3 regions of the Citrobacter braakii genome follow, and region 1 is predicted to be linked to each of the others. Evidence: predicted binding sites of a transcription regulator. Region 1 holds the regulator's gene; each other region holds the start of a gene.
What was found. Region 1 encodes CRP, which controls carbon source genes, mostly activating them, when cyclic AMP is high. Its sites were predicted from a motif close to ATGTGANNNNNNTCACAT; they were not measured.
Positions count from the first base shown of each region.

Region 1 (5,678 bases):
TCCCGGTAAAAGGAAAAGGGAGTCGAGTCTGGGATCAACAGGGCAAAGAGTATGTTGATTTCGCGGGCGGCATTGCAGTTACTGCACTAGGGCATTGCCATCCGGCCCTGGTGGAGGCGTTAAAAACCCAGGGTGAAACCCTGTGGCATACCAGCAACGTTTTCACCAATGAACCGGCGTTGCGCCTGGGCCGTAAAATCATTGATGCGACCTTCGCCGAGCGCGTGCTGTTCATGAACTCGGGTACCGAAGCTAACGAAACCGCCTTTAAGCTGGCGCGCCACTATGCCTGCGTGCGCCATAGCCCGTTCAAAACCAAAATCATTGCCTTCCACAATGCGTTTCACGGTCGTTCGCTGTTTACCGTGTCCGTCGGCGGGCAGCCGAAATACTCTGACGGCTTTGGACCAAAACCAGCGGATATCATCCATGTACCGTTTAACGATCTGCATGCGGTCAAAGCGGTGATGGACGATCACACCTGTGCGGTGGTGGTTGAGCCTATTCAGGGGGAAGGTGGCGTCACCGCGGCAACGCCGGAATTCCTGCAAGGTTTGCGTGAACTTTGCGACCAACACCAGGCGCTATTGGTATTGGATGAAGTGCAGAGCGGGATGGGCCGTACCGGCGATCTGTTTGCCTATATGCACTACGGCGTGACGCCGGATATCCTCACCAGCGCGAAGGCCCTCGGCGGAGGCTTCCCGGTGAGCGCGGTGCTGACCACCCAAGAGATTGCCTCCGCATTTCATGTGGGTTCGCACGGTTCCACTTACGGTGGCAATCCGCTGGCCTGCGCAGTTGCGGGGGCCGCGTTTGATATCATCAACACGCCGGAAGTGTTGGAAGGTATTCAGGCCAAACGTCAGACGTTTGTCCAGCATTTGCACAAGATTGATCAACAGTTCGACATTTTCAGCGAGATTCGCGGGATGGGGCTGCTGATTGGCGCCGAGCTGAAGCCGCAGTTTAAAGGCCGGGCGCGCGATTTCCTGTATGCCGCCGCGTACGAAGGGGTGATGGTACTCAACGCCGGACCGGACGTGATGCGTTTCGCGCCGTCGCTGGTAGTTGAGCAGGCGGATATCGATGAAGGGATGCAGCGTTTCGCACAAGCGGTAGCGAAAGTCGTTGCCTGATTACCTGTTGCCGGATAAGCACAGCGCATCCGGCAGTCGATCTTAACCTTTCATGTCCCGCAGACGGCGGCTCAGCCAGATTCCGTGGTGCGGTCGCTGACGCCATGCTACCGACGAAATGGTGTGCATGGTGTTCAGATGCCCCAGTATCCGTTGCAGATGCTGCTCAAGGGTGCTTAACGGACCGTGGGATAGCATCTCTGGCGCTTCGAGAATATTCACATCGCCTGAGCTTCCCGGTCCGTCATATTCCAGCCGCTGCTGACAGCGCTGGAGCGCAATTTCACAGGATTCCAGATACCGCTGCGCTAAATCCGGCGTCAGCATTGTGTGTTCCCTTGCCAGTGTGGTCATCGCGTTGATGTGCTCGACGATGAACTGGCTGTGCGTGACCCACAGTTTCATGTCCGCCAGGTAGTGCGAGTTGAATCCTGGCTCCTGCATCGCCTGGTTCAGTGAGTTGAACAACGTGTTATGCGCCTGATTGACCCGCATGCGTTGGTACGCCAGCGGCGTGGCCTGCGGATCGTTGCTGAGGATCAGGCGAATGGCCTCCTGATCGGCTTCTAACGCATCATGGGCGTTCTTACGCAGCAGGCCGCTCTGCCACTGCGGCCACAGCCAGAGTGTACCGCCAAAGGCGATTAAGCAGCCAATAACCGTATCGACAAACCGCGGCACGATAAACTGTTCTCCGTTCAGCGTCAGCAGTTGCAGGGTGTATACCGCCGTGACCGTAAAACCGACGGTAGCCCAGCCGTAGTTTTTGCGCATGATCAGATAGCTACCCAGGGTAATCAGCAGCATGCCTGCCAGCGTGTAACCTTCCTGAATATGGAAGTGCAGGGTGACCCCGGCAATGACCAGTCCAACGAGCGTTCCTGCTGAACGGTGTAAAATACGTACCCGGGTTGCTCCGTAGCCATTTTGCGTGACGAACAGGATCGTCATCAAAATCCAGTAAGGCTTTGGCAGGTGTAAAGCGCTGCCCATCAGGCTGGCGATACTCAGCATGACGCTGATGCGTCCGGCATTACGCAGCGCCGGCGATTTCAACGACAGATAGTTTTTCAGGGCCGGGATCAGCGGCAACCGACGCTGCTTGTCTGCCATTAAATCTCGGGCGTACAGCGGTCGCTGGGTGCGTAGCACGCGGGCAATACGGCTGAAGTGCCAGTAGCAAAATTGTCCCACCGGATTGTCCGGATGCTGGTTGGCGATTTTCTCCAGCGTGCCAATCTGCTTGTCCATCGAGAAACGGGTCGGCAAGCGGTGATACAAAATATCATCGGCCAGTACCCGAAGGCGTTCGGCGACGGTGCGCGCATTCCAGCGAATCACCTGTTCGGCGTGGCTACGTTCGACCAGCTTTTGCACCTCTTCCGGCTGGTGGAGGCTGACGGAAATATGCTCCTGCAAGTCCAGTGCCTCCTGAAAGGCACGCAGCAGGCGCTTGTAATCGTTGTTGCGATGCGCCGACAGCATATGCATTTGCTGGTAGCACTGGGTAATCAGATCCACCGCTTTCTGCTGGCGAACCAGCAGGGGAGGTAGCGCTTTTTCCGGATCGGCATGCTGGGTCAGCAGGCTGTACTTGGCCTCACAGTAATCGGCTAATTCACGGTACAACAAGCTGAGCGATTCACGGAGCGGCTGCTCGCGCCACATCCAGAACCAGAACCAGTTGAACAGGCCGTACCATAACGTGCCCAGCGCATAGATCAGCAACGGTTCCCAGACGGGCATGTTCCCGACCAGGCTTAGCGTGAAAATCGCGGCGATAAGTGAGGCCGGTAACAGTCGGGCATGCAGAGGGCTTAGCTCGGCGGTTACGCCAAGAATCAGCGTCAGTCCGGTGAGGATAAGCGGCAGCGGTATGGCCTGTGCCAGCAGCAACTGCATGATCAGACTGCAACCGGCAAACAAAGACGCGCCAATAGCTAAACGTTTGAAAAAGCGCTTATGCGGGGTATCAAGACCAGCAATGTTGCAGCAGGCAGGGACCAGGGAGAAGAGGAGTCCCAGATGAAGCTGACCGATGATCAGACCAACAGCCACAGGTAAACATAGCACCAGCGTCTGCCGTAGTGCGTAGTTGATCTCTGGGTGGTATATCAGTCTTCGCCACATCGGTGTAAACAAAAGTGGCGCATCACTGAGTAACGCGCCACTTCGATGGGGTTAACGGGTGCCGTAGACGACGATGGTCTTACCGTGTGCGGAGATCAGGTTTTGATCTTCCAGCATCTTCAGAATACGACCAACGGTCTCACGGGAGCAGCCAACGATCTGGCCGATTTCCTGACGGGTGATTTTAATCTGCATGCCGTCCGGGTGGGTCATCGCATCAGGCTGTTTCGCCAGATTCAGCAGAGTCTGCGCGATACGACCCGTTACGTCGAGGAAGGCAAGGTTGCCGACTTTTTCAGACGTGACCTGCAGGCGACGAGCCATCTGTGAAGACAGGCGCATCAGAATATCCGGGTTGACCTGGATTAATTGGCGAAATTTTTTGTAGGAAATTTCAGCGACTTCACATGCGGTTTTGGCACGTACCCAAGCGCTACGTTCCTGACCTTCTTCGAAGAGGCCTAATTCACCAATAAAATCGCCCTGATTCAGATAAGAAAGGATCATTTCTTTCCCTTCTTCATCTTTGATCAGCACTGCCACTGAGCCTTTAACGATGTAATACAACGTTTCCGCTTTTTCACCCTGGTGAATCAGCGTGCTCTTCGATGGGTACTTATGAATATGGCAATGAGACAAGAACCATTCGAGAGTCGGGTCTGTTTGCGGTTTGCCAAGCACCATGCGCGGTTATCCTCTGTTATAAGCTGTCTCCAGAGCCAGAAAACGACGCTGCCTCTGGGTTTGCAAAAATATGCTTCCCGCTACCTGGGAAAGGGGCTGTCAAAAATTAACTGCAGCCTGTAATGTGATGTCCTCTGCATACATGCAGTACGTCAATGTATTACTGTAGCATCCTGACTGTTTTAGCATAGCTTTCGCCGTGTGTCTCCTGGTGTCTCGCTTCAGCATGACGCAGGTCGCCTTCCGTTGCGAGAATTGTTATGTACGCGTAATCTGTCAGGAAAATTGAAACATTGGAGTTACGAAATATGCAAGCGCGTGTAAAGTGGGTTGAGGGGTTAACCTTCCTCGGTGAGTCCGCCTCTGGTCACCAAATTTTGATGGACGGTAACTCCGGTGATAAAGCGCCGAGCCCGATGGAAATGGTATTAATGGCTGCGGGCGGTTGCAGCGCAATTGATGTGGTTTCGATCCTGCAAAAAGGTCGTCAGGATGTGACCAACTGCGAAGTGAAACTGACCTCAGAGCGTCGTGATGAAGCGCCGCGCCTGTTTACCCACATCAACCTGCATTTCATCGTAACGGGTAACGATCTGAAAGATGCGTCCGTTTCGCGCGCAGTCGATCTCTCTGCGGAAAAATATTGCTCCGTGGCGCTGATGCTGGAAAAGGCGGTGAACATTACCCACTCCTATGAAGTGGTTGCTGCTTCGTGATGTCATGCCTGATGGCGTTTCACTTATCAGGCCTACAGGATATAAACGCGTAGGCCGGATAAGGCATCAGCCGCCATCCGGCAAAATAACACCTTACTCTATCTTTTTGCCTTCCATCAGTCGCTGGACCAGCGGCAGCATAATCAATTCCATCGCCAGACCCATTTTCCCGCCCGGAACAACCAACGTATTGATATGGGAAATGAATGATCCCTGCAGCATGGCCAGTAGCCACGGGAAGTCGATCCCTTCCAGGTTCCGAAAATGAATCACGACAAAGCTTTCATCCAGGGATGGAATACTTTTGGCGGCAAAGGGGTTGGAGGTATCAACGGTCGGTACGCGCTGGAAGTTAATATGCGTACGGGAAAACTGCGGCGTAATGTAATTGATGTAATCGTCCATTGAGCGCACCACTGAGTCCATCACCGCTTCGCGCGAGTGTCCCCGCTCGCTGGTATCGCGGGTCAGCTTCTGAATCCATTCCAGGTTCACGATCGGCACTACGCCAACCAGCAGATCGACATGCCGGGCCACGTTTTGCTGTGGGGTTACGACGCCGCCGTGCAGTCCTTCATAGAACAGTACATCCGTCGGTTCAGGCAGCGGCTGCCAGGGCGTAAATGTACCCGGAACCTGATTCCACGGTACGGCCTCATCGTAGGTGTGCAGATATTTTCGCGACTGACCTTTGCCCGTCTGGCCGTATTCGATGAAGGTTTGCTCCAGCAAACCGAAGTCATTAGCTTCGGGGCCGAAATAGCTGATATGCCGCCCGGCATCGCGCGCTTTGCGAATCGCCATGTCCATTTCCGGACGGGTATAACGATGAAAACTGTCACCTTCCACCTCGGCGGCGCGCAGATTTAACTGCGCGAAAATTTTACGAAACGCGAGGCTGGTGGTGGTGGTCCCCGCGCCGCTGGACCCTGTTACCGCAATCACCGGATGTTTGGCAGACATAACAACTCCATGAATAGGTTGAATTTTTATTATAGTCGGCCGTCGG
Region 1 covers NZ_CP045771.1:1,365,763-1,371,440, forward strand. Annotated here, with positions in the region: gene argD (bifunctional acetylornithine/succinyldiaminopimelate transaminase) at 1-1,139, shown strand, start outside; gene GFC06_RS06265 (YccS/YhfK family putative transporter) at 1,182-3,269, opposite strand; gene crp (cAMP-activated global transcriptional regulator CRP) at 3,321-3,953, opposite strand; gene GFC06_RS06275 (OsmC family protein) at 4,262-4,669, shown strand; gene GFC06_RS06280 (phosphoribulokinase) at 4,763-5,632, opposite strand.

Region 2 (5,678 bases), 440 kb from region 1:
TCAAACTCGCGCTTAATGCGCTCCAGTACATCCCAGTAGACGCTTTGCAGATCGCTGCTGTTGCTCCAGACGCGTACGACGAAATTAATCGAGGAAGCGCCCAGCTCATTCAGGCGTACCGTCATTTCACGGTCTTTTAGGATGCGATCTTCAGACTGGATGATATCAGTGAGGATTTTTTTCACCTGATCGATATCGGAGTCGTAGGCCACGCCGATAATAAATTCGTTACGACGGACCGGCTCGCGAGAGAAGTTAATGATGTTCCCGGCAATGATTTTACCGTTTGGGATCACCACAATCTTACCGTCTACGGTACGCATAGTTGTGGAGAAAATCTGCACGTTAAGCACGGTTCCCGCAACGCCGCCAAGGTCTACATATTCACCCGCGCGGAACGGACGGAACATCACCAGAAGCACGCCTGCGGCGAGGTTGGACAGCGACCCTTGCAGTGCCAGACCGACAGCTAAACCTGCGGCACCGAGAACGGCGATCACGGAGGCAGTTTGCACTCCAACGCGACCCAGCGCGGCAATCAGCGTGAAAGCGATAATACCGTAGCGCACCAGTGCAGAAAGAAAGTCGGCAACGGTGGCATCAATTTTACGCGCCAGCATCAGGCGGTTAACGGTGTTTGATACGATACGCGCCACGATCATACCGATAATGACAATCGCGAGAGCCGCAACGATGTTGACGGCATAGCTCAACAGTAGCTCCTGATTGCGGACCAGCCAGGTGCCCGCACCGTTTATGCTGTCGACAACATTCAAATCTTCCATTCAATATTCCTTTTTTGCTTACCCAAACGGGAGAAATAAAGCCGCCCTAACGGGACTGGCAACCTGACAAGGGTAAACAATAAACTCAGATTTTGCCAAACAGATCACAGAATTCTCTGTCAGCAGCACATTGAAATGGCAATAAAAAAGGCCCGCATTTGCGGGCCTCATGTCACGTTGGACGGCGTAAATTACAGAACGTCAACCGCGTTCAGTTCTTTGAAAGCCTGTTCCAGACGGGTGATCATGGTTGCCTGACCAGCACGCAGCCATACGCGCGGATCGTAGTATTTCTTGTTCGGCTGATCTTCGCCTTTCGGGTTGCCCAACTGACCCTGCAGGTAAGCTTCGTTTGCTTTGTAGTAGTTCAGAACGCCTTCCCAGGTAGCCCATTGGGTATCGGTGTCGATGTTCATTTTCACTACGCCGTAGCTTACGGAGTCTTTGATTTCCTGAGCAGTAGAACCGGAACCACCGTGGAAGACGAAGTTCAGGCTGTTATGCGGCAGGTTATGTTTCTTAGAAACATAGTCCTGAGAGTCGCGCAGGATGGTCGGGGTCAGAACTACGTTACCCGGCTTGTAAACGCCGTGTACGTTACCGAAGGACGCTGCGATAGTGAAACGCGGGCTGATTTTGCTCAGCTCGGTGTATGCGTAGTCAACGTCTTCCGGTTGGGTGTACAGTGCAGAAGCGTCCATGTGGCTGTTGTCCACGCCATCTTCTTCACCACCGGTGCAACCCAGTTCGATTTCCAGAGTCATGCCCATTTTGGACATGCGCGCCAGGTATTTGGAGCAGATTTCGATGTTCTCTTCCAGAGACTCTTCAGACAGGTCGATCATGTGAGAAGAGAACAGCGGTTTGCCAGTTGCTGCGAAGTGTTTTTCACCCGCGTCCAGCAGACCGTCGATCCACGGCAGCAGTTTCTTCGCGCAGTGGTCAGTGTGCAGGATAACCGGAACACCATAGTGTTCAGCCATCTGGTGAACGTGATGCGCACCAGAGATAGCACCCAGGATTGCAGCGCCCTGAGGAACGTCAGACTTCACGCCTTTACCCGCGATGAAAGAAGCACCACCGTTGGAGAACTGGACGATGACCGGCGCTTTAACTTTTGCAGCGGTTTCCAGAACGGCGTTGATGGAGTCGGTACCAACGCAGTTAACAGCTGGCAGAGCAAAGTTGTTTTCTTTAGCTACCTGGAAAACTTTCTGTACGTCATCACCAGTGATTACGCCTGGTTTTACGAAATCAAAAATTTTAGACATGTTGCGAGTCCTGTATCTTCGGCCTTGGAAAGGGGGCGCGCTCGACAGCGCGCTAATAATTGGGCAGGTTTCCCTGCCCATCAATGTCTTACTTTTTAGCACGCTCTTCGAGCATGGCTACTGCTGGCAGTACTTTGCCTTCCACGAATTCGAGGAATGCGCCGCCGCCAGTAGAGATGTAGGAGATTTTGTCAGCAATGCCGAACAGGTCGATTGCTGCCAGGGTGTCACCGCCGCCTGCGATAGAGAATGCTTCGCTGTCTGCGATAGCATTAGCAACGATTTCAGTACCTTTGCGGAAGTTCGGGAATTCGAACACGCCAACCGGGCCGTTCCACAGAATGGTTTTCGCATTCTTCAGGATGTCAGCCAGCTGCTGTGCAGAAGCGTCGCCGATATCCAGGATCTGCTCGTCTTCTTTTACATCGCTAACGGATTTAAGCGTAGCCGGTGCAGTTTCAGAGAATTCAGTCGCTACGCGAACGTCAGTCGGGACCGGGATATCGCAAGTCGTCAGCAGACGCTTAGCTTCATCAACCAGGTCAGCTTCGTACAGGGATTTGCCGACGTTGTGGCCTTGAGCAGCAACGAAGGTGTTCGCGATACCACCACCAACGATCAGCTGGTCAGCGATTTTTGACAGAGAGTCCAGAACGGTCAGTTTGGTAGAAACTTTAGAACCACCAACGATAGCCACCATCGGACGAGCAGGTTCTTTCAGCGCTTTACCCAGCGCATCCAGCTCAGCAGCCAGCAGCGGACCAGCGCAAGCTACGTCGGCGAATTTACCGATACCGTGGGTAGAAGCCTGTGCACGGTGAGCTGTACCGAAAGCGTCCATTACGAATACGTCGCACAGCGCAGCGTATTTTTTGGACAGCGCTTCGTCGTCTTTCTTCTCGCCTTTGTTGAAGCGAACGTTTTCCAGAACAACCAGTTCACCGGCAGCGACTTCAACGCCGTCCAGGTAATCTTTTACCAGGCGAACCGGAGCAGACAGTTTGTCTTTCAGGTAGTTAACAACCGGCAGCAGAGAGAATTCTTCGTTGTACTCGCCTTCGGTAGGACGACCCAGGTGGGAAGTTACCATCACTTTAGCACCCTGTTTCAGGGCCAGTTCGATGGTCGGCAGGGAAGCACGGATACGCGCATCGCTGGTTACTTTCCCTTCTTTAACTGGTACGTTCAGGTCCGCACGGATAAAAACGCGTTTACCAGCCAGATCCAGATCGGTCATCTTAATTACAGACATGGTGAATCCTCTCGTTGATTCATAAAGTTTTGTCGACGCTCAAGCGTCGAGCCTGAAACCAATAGCAGCCATCGCTAACGTTGTGTCGAGCATACGGTTAGCAAAGCCCCATTCATTATCACACCAGACCAGCGTTTTGATCAGGTGAGCGCCACTCACGCGCGTTTGCGTACCATCAACGATGGCGCTGTGCGGGTCGTGGTTAAAATCTACAGAGACCAACGGTAATTCCGTATAGTCAACTATACCATGAAATGCACCTTGTGCTGCTTTTTGCAGCAACTGGTTGACTTCACTGGCTTTTACTGGTTTTTTCACCGTCACGCTTAAGTCGATCGCCGTCACATTTATGGTCGGTACACGCACCGCAATCGCTTCAAAACGATCGTTAAACTGCGGGAAAATTCGCGTGATGCCCGCCGCCAGTTTGGTATCAACCGGAATAATAGACTGGCTGGCCGCTCGCGTGCGACGCAGGTCAGGATGATAGGCATCAATAACCTGCTGATCGTGCATCGCGGAGTGGATCGTGGTGACGGTACCAGACTCAATGCCGTAAGCATCATCCAGCAATTTAATGACGGGTATTATGCAATTCGTGGTGCAGGAGGCGTTGGAAACGATCCGGTGTTCAGCGCGCAGCTGATCCTGATTAACGCCATACACAACGGTTGCGTCGATGTCGTGACTACCAGGATGTGAAAAGAGCACTTTTTTTGCACCAGCGGCAATATGCGCCTCGCCGTGTTCGCGGTTGCCGAAAACCCCCGTACAGTCCAGCACAACATCGACACTCAGTTCGCGCCAGGGAAGCGCATCGAGCGTTCGCTCATGCAGAATGCGGATCGCGTCATCGCCAACGATGAGCTGGTCACGTTCCTGACGAACATCCCAGGCAAAACGTCCATGGCTGGTGTCATATTTCAACAAATGCGCCATGCCTGCAGCATCCGCCAGTTCGTTGATTGCCACCACGGTGATTTCCGCCCGACGCCCGGATTCATACAAAGCACGAACCACGTTGCGTCCGATGCGACCGAAACCATTAATCGCTACGCGTACGGTCATAGGTCTCCTGCAAGGATTTCTCAGAAACGATGTGGCAGACAGAGTAATGCAGCAAATCGCTCAGGGAAACCTTACCTGTCGCAAACTGCGACTAATTGGTTAATTGTCGAACATTTAATCGACTGAAACGCTTCAGCTAGAATAAGCGAAACGCGGAATAAAAGGAATGATTGTCCAGCCAAAGAAAACAGTTATCTGACGTACATCACACTTTTCCCGCTAAGACCGGGGGAAATTATTCCAGTAAGCCGTAATAATCATTACGGCTTAACAGGAATAATTGGCCTTCACGCAATCCGATATTCACCAGATTCCAGCATCTCCAGCGTCAGGTCACCAGGCAGACTCGCTTCCAGTACCCGATGAACATTCGGTCCGTCGGTACGCTCATAAAACGCCTCAGCGTCAGCTTGTGATAGTCCGCCCGCCAGTTTACGACCTACCAGTCGTGTACGGAGCGCGTTGGCAGGAGCACGAATAAACAGCGAGTAATCACAAAACTCAGCTAACGCCCGCCACCTTTCATCATCGCGTAATAACCAGTTTCCTTCCACAATCACAATCGGCGCGGTCACTGTTATGGCCGCTTCTACCGGATCGTGTTTTTGCCGGTCGTACTGTGGCCAGGTGCCCTCCCCTTCCCTTATCAGACGTAGATTCTGTGCAAGCTTATCCACATCAAAGGTTTCCGGCGCACCTTTGTATGCTCGCAGGTTATGAGCATCCAGCCAGGTGTTGTAGTGATGGAAGCCATCCATCGGCAGCGTCTGGATCTCCGGCAGGCCAGGATCCTGACGGGAGAGATATTCCCAGAAGGTGGTCAGCGTCGATTTACCCGTACCAGGCGGTGCGCTGAGAAAAATGATCGTTCGTCGCTGCGGGTGAGTGGCATGTATTTTTGCCAGCTGTTGTAATAACGGTTTGTGGACGTTCTCTATCTCATCATCACGGTAATGTGCTTCAACCTGTAGCCCATTCACCGTTAGTTTGATTTTCACGGCGTTAATTCCTTTAAAATCGCCGTCACTGCCAGCGTCATTGCCGTCTTGACCATTGCGCTAAAGCGCACTTCGGACCACGCAGCAAAGTCGGCAAATTTCATCGACTCCAGCGCACCGTAGAGCGTTGCGTTGCGGGTGATACTGTTCACGTTGCTGACAAAATCCCAGGTAATGTCATCGACAAAACCGGGGATATTATCCTGCTCGTTCAGGTACTGATAAAATTGAGAGAAATGGGTGATGTCGGCATAAAGCCATTTATCCATTTTTCCCAACGCATAAATCAGACGTAACGCAACGT
Region 2 covers NZ_CP045771.1:1,810,586-1,816,263, reverse strand. Annotated here, with positions in the region: gene GFC06_RS08515 (small-conductance mechanosensitive channel MscS) at 1-785, opposite strand, end outside; gene fbaA (class II fructose-bisphosphate aldolase) at 977-2,056, opposite strand; gene pgk (phosphoglycerate kinase) at 2,145-3,308, opposite strand; gene epd (erythrose-4-phosphate dehydrogenase) at 3,348-4,376, opposite strand; gene GFC06_RS08495 (nucleoside/nucleotide kinase family protein) at 4,664-5,374, opposite strand; gene GFC06_RS08490 (MltR family transcriptional regulator) at 5,371-5,678, opposite strand, start outside.
Region 2: the regulator CRP is predicted to act here: its motif matches at 4,570-4,587, upstream of epd (erythrose-4-phosphate dehydrogenase).

Region 3 (5,678 bases), 570 kb from region 1:
CAAAAATGTGCTGGCGATGAAAATTCAGCAACTTCTGGGGGCTGGCGGTTCATTCTCAGAACCATATGGCATTGAATTTAATGATGATGCTGTTTTGTGGGGACATGACGGTCCGGCACACCCGCTGATGGCGGATGGTCCGGTGAGTCTGGTGCCGCTGCCGGTTTATCATGGTAAACCCGGTAAAGGTGTATCTATCCAGATGACCGTAAAATCAGGTCCGGTGACCTTTCTTTCGGTAATTGAAGATGCCGAAAACGGGGTGCGTTTACAGTATGCCGAAGGTGAAGCTGTGCCAGGTGAAGTCCTGGATATTGGCAACACCAATAGCCGCTATCGCTTCCCGTTATCAGCTCGCGAGTTCACCACACAATGGTGCATGGGCGGCCCAGCTCATCATTGCAGCATTGGCCTGGGGCACCATGGCGAGGCACTGGAAAAACTCGCCTGGCTACTGGGTATTCAGGCAGTAAGAATTTGCTAATCCTCTATATTTCCGCCCTTCTCAAAAAAGAGGGGCGGGGCCGCATTTGTGATCAATATCCCTTTCATCCCCTGAATTTTGCCAGCATTACTGATCACACGGCAGCATGCTGAAGGTTAATCTATTGCTCACTCTTTAGACTTTTGAACATCAAAACGGGTGTTTTCATCCTGCCAAATCGATAATTCAAAAGGAAACAGAATGGGTAACGCAATTACGATGGGGATAATATGGCATCTAATCGGTGCCGCTAGTGCCGCTTGTTTCTATGCCCCTTTTAAAAAGGTACAACACTGGTCCTGGGAAACCATGTGGTCTATAGGTGGTTTTGTTTCATGGCTGATCCTTCCCTGGCTCGTCAGCGCGATCCTTCTGCCGGACTTCTGGGCCTATTACAGTTCATTCAGTGCGTCCACCCTGCTGCCGGTATTTTTATTCGGTGCCATGTGGGGGATTGGTAATATCAACTATGGCCTGACTATGCGCTATCTCGGTATGTCGATGGGGATCGGGATCGCTATCGGCATTACGCTAATTGTTGGTACCTTAATGACGCCAATCATTGCCGGTAAATTTGACGTGCTCATTGGCACACCAGGCGGACGTATGACCCTGCTCGGCGTGCTGGTCGCCCTGATCGGAGTGGCGATTGTCACCCGCGCCGGACAGTTAAAAGAGCGCAAGATGGGCATCAAGGCCGAAGAGTTCAATCTGAAAAAAGGTCTGATACTGGCGGTGATGTGCGGCTTTTTCTCCGCGGGGATGTCCTTTGCCATGGATGCGGCTAAACCAATGCACGAAGCCGCTGCAACACTCGGTATCGATCCGCTGTATGTCGCCCTGCCAAGCTACGTAGTCATCATGGGCGGTGGTGCGGTGATCAATCTGGGATACTGCTTCATTCGTCTGGCAAAAATGAAAAACCTGTCAGTAAAGGCCGATTTCTCTTTAGCAAAACCGCTGATTATCAGCAATATCCTGTTTTCTGCGCTTGCTGGCCTGATGTGGTATCTCCAGTTCTTCTTTTACGCCTGGGGCCATGCCAAAATTCCAGCACAGTATGACTACATGAGCTGGATGCTGCACATGAGCTTCTACGTCCTGTGCGGCGGTATCGTGGGCCTGATCATGAAAGAGTGGAGCAATGCAGGGAGACGTCCGGTCAGCGTGCTAAGTCTTGGCTGCGTAGTGATCATTGTCGCAGCAAACATTGTTGGTCTGGGAATGGCCAGCTAATCATGTTGGGTACTGAGATGACGCCACTGGCTCGGCGTCATCCCGGTTTCGCGCGTGAATACCACCGAAAAGTAGTTACTATCCTCAAAGCCGCAGCGCATGGAAATCTCACTAATCATCAACCGACTATGCTTGAGCAGATACTGTGCATGGCACACCCGCACCTGGCGCTGATACTGGTTGATAGTCATCCCGGTCTGGCTACGGAACTGCTGGCGCAAAACGCGTTCGCTGCACCGTTCACGCTCGCAAAACGTATCCAGTTCGAACGCATGCTCATGGCTACCGGCTAACGCGGTGATCAGTTTATCCAGCAGCGTTTCACTTGACGTCGCCGGGAGCGTATCCGTGGCATAACGATGACGTTTAAGGTGAGTTACCAGTTGACCAAACAGCAGCTCAGCCATGGTAAAGGCCTGCGCATCGCGCTGATTACTTTCATGCTCAAGCTGGCTTATAACCTGTCTGGCCTGGGTCATGCCAACGCTGCCAAGTCGCCAGTGCGGCTGCCTTGGCGTACCGTCAAATCCGGGGATCGCCCCTTGCCAGTCAACATTCAGCGTTAACCGCTCCGGGCAGTAGATGATATTTTGCAACACAAGGTCGTTAACGGAGGTGTAGGAGTGTTTATCTTCGGCGCGAATGTAAAACAGATCGCCGCGGGTTATCCGGTACGGACGATCGTAAAGGACATGCAGACCATTGCCGCGCCAGACCAGAACCAGCTCGCAAAACTCGTGGGTATGCTCAGCAAAGACATCCTGCGGATAACGATCGGCCACGGCGACAGCCTGCTGCTCATGCGCAAAAAAGTCTGATTTCAAAAGAACCAGATGATTCGCCATCACATCACCTCAACCTGTACGCTTGCCGGATGCGCTGCGCTTATCCGGCATGAAAGGGTATGATTATCAGCAAACGGACGGTAAAAAACGTTGATAGCTTTCGCGTTACTGAAGGCTGCTTCCCGCTATAAGGTCACGCCCCTGACGAATATCGCGTGGCGACCACTCGAACTCACGGCGAAAAAGCGTCGAAAAGTGGTTACTGTCACCGAAACCGCAGAGATAAGCGATATCAGTCACGCTGTCATCACTGTGGCGGAGCAGATGCCTGGCTTTAATCAGTCGCAGACGGTTAAGGTAGCGCTGCGGCGTCAATCCTGTTTGCTGTTTAAGCTGGCGATGCAGAGTGCGTAAAGAGAGCGAAAACTTCTCGGCCAGCGCCTCCCAACACACCTCTTCGGCAAAGTTATCCTCCAGCCATGCCATCAAAAGGTTAAGCCGCGCATCGTTATCGGTCGCCGCTTCCATCAGGCTGCTTTTACGCAGCAGTACCAGCAACTGCATAAACAGGATCTCGCGATTTGCCGCCGTGGGCGTATCCATCTCCTCGCCGAGCGTCTCCATCTGCCCCACCAGGTGACGAACCTGCTGCAGTACGCCCTGGTTTACGCGCCAGTGGGAGGGATACTGCCCATTTTGTTCCTGAGGCAAAAGCTGATTCAGCCCGGCCAGAAATTGAAACGCATCCGGAGAGCGATACAACACATTGGTCAGACACAGATTGTCAGTATGTTCATATAAATGCCTGTCATGATCGCGGACGAAACACACCGTACCACCGCTGATGGTGTAAGGCTGTCCGTTGAACACATGGATCCCCGTTCCATGTTCGACCACCACAATTTCATGAAAATCATGATGATGTTCAGGAAACGCGGGCTGAGGAAGCCGCGGTTCAATAGCCACTGGCGCTTTACCTGTCGGAAAAAAATCCACGCAATGCAGTACGGTCATGACGGCTCCCCCTGATTAACGAATATGGCTGAATAGTAATTAAGGGTTCCTACCCTCACCTTAATTTTTTGACGCCAAAGTGCGTAAACACGGTTAATTCTTTAAGAAATGGCGGGAAAGATCGGGAAATGCGGAAGGCGTCACATCCGCCAAAATCCGCGCTATTAGTGGAAACTGTGAACAACATCACGTTCACCTTTGCCATGTTGCCAGCCGCTAATTGGGGCTGTCACTGTCAAGAAGGTACGCTTTATTCGGGGTTCTTAGACTGAGTGCAATAAAACTCAGAAGGACCTCGCCATGACTTTTCGCCATTGTGTCGCTGTCGATCTCGGCGCATCCAGTGGGCGCGTAATGCTCGCTCGTTACGACAGTAAACACCGCACACTGACGCTGCGTGAAATCCACCGCTTCGTTAACTGTCTGCAAAAAACGGACGGTTTTGACACCTGGGACATCGACAGCCTGGAAAACGACATTCGCCTTGGCCTGAAAAAAGTCTGTGATGAAGGCATTCGGATAGACAGCATTGGCATTGATACCTGGGGCGTGGATTACGTATTGATCGATAACGCCGGCCAACGTGTTGGTCTGCCGGTCTCTTACCGTGACAGCCGCACGACCGGCATTATGTCACAGGCGATGGCGCAGCCAGGTAAAGGTGAAATCTACCGCCGTAGCGGCATTCAGTTTCTGCCGTTTAACACCTTGTATCAGCTACGTGCGCTGGTTGAACAGCAGCCAGAACTGCTTGCGCAGGTGGCACATGCCCTGCTGATCCCCGACTACTTCAGCTTTCGCCTGACCGGCAAATTGAACTGGGAATACACCAACGCCACCACCACCCAGTTAGTCAATATCAACACCGACGACTGGGATGACACGCTGCTGGCGTGGACCGGGGCAGACAAAGCCTGGTTTGGTCGCCCGACGCATCCGGGGAACGTCATTGGTCACTGGATTTGCCCGCAGAAAAACCAAATTCCGGTTGTGGCCGTCGCCAGTCACGACACCGCCAGCGCGGTCATCGCTTCACCGCTGGCCGATAAAAATAGTGCGTATCTCTCTTCCGGTACCTGGTCGCTGATGGGCTTTGAGAGCAGAACGCCGTATACCAACGATGCGGCGCTGGCGGCGAACATCACCAACGAAGGGGGCGCGGAAGGGCGCTACCGCGTACTGAAAAACATCATGGGACTGTGGCTGCTCCAGCGCGTTTTAAAAGAGCGCCAGATTACCGACCTGCAAACGCTTATTGCCCAAACGCAAGCGCTGCCGGCCTGCCAATTCCTGATTAACCCGAACGACGATCGCTTTATCAACCCCGACGATATGAGCGCGGAAATTCAGGCGGCCTGTCGTGAATCGGGTCAACCCGTTCCCCAGCAAAACGCCGAACTGGCGCGCTGTATCTTCGACAGCCTGGCATTGCTATACGCTGACATTCTGCAAGAACTGGCACAACTGCGTGGTGCAGCATTTAGCCAACTGCACATCGTTGGCGGCGGCTGCCAGAACGCCCTACTGAACCAGCTGTGCGCGGATGCCTGCGGTATTCGCGTGATGTCCGGGCCGATTGAGGCCTCCACGCTCGGCAATATTGGCATCCAGTTGATGACGCTGGACGAGCTCAACAACGTCGATGATTTCCGTCAGGTGGTGCGTGCCAACTACGACCTGACCACCTTCATTCCAAATCCTGAAAGTGAAATTGCCCGCTACCAGGCGCAGTTTCCATCACTACGACAGACAAAGGAGCTTTGCGCATGACCACTCAACTTGAACAAGCCTGGGAACTGGCAAAACTGCGTTTCGCCGCGGTAGGCATTGATGTCGAGGCGGCCTTACGCCAGCTCGATCGTCTGCCGGTCTCCATGCACTGCTGGCAGGGCGATGATGTCGCCGGTTTCGAGAATCCGGAAGGCTCGCTCACAGGCGGTATTCAGGCTACCGGCAACTATCCGGGCAAAGCGCGTAACGCCACCGAACTGCGCGCCGATCTGGAGCAGGCACTGAGCCTGATCCCGGGTCCAAAACGTCTGAATTTGCACGCGATCTATCTGGAGTCCGATACGCCGGTTGCCCGCGACCAAATCAAACCTGAACATTTTAAAAACTGGGTTGAGTGGGCGAAAGCAAACCAGTTAGGGCTGGATTTC
Region 3 covers NZ_CP045771.1:792,531-798,208, forward strand. Annotated here, with positions in the region: gene GFC06_RS03600 (L-fucose/L-arabinose isomerase family protein) at 1-484, shown strand, start outside; gene rhaT (L-rhamnose/proton symporter RhaT) at 686-1,720, shown strand; gene rhaR (HTH-type transcriptional activator RhaR) at 1,717-2,565, opposite strand; gene rhaS (HTH-type transcriptional activator RhaS) at 2,671-3,519, opposite strand; gene rhaB (rhamnulokinase) at 3,820-5,289, shown strand; gene rhaA (L-rhamnose isomerase) at 5,286-5,678, shown strand, end outside.
Region 3: the regulator CRP is predicted to act here: its motif matches at 3,648-3,665, upstream of rhaS (HTH-type transcriptional activator RhaS).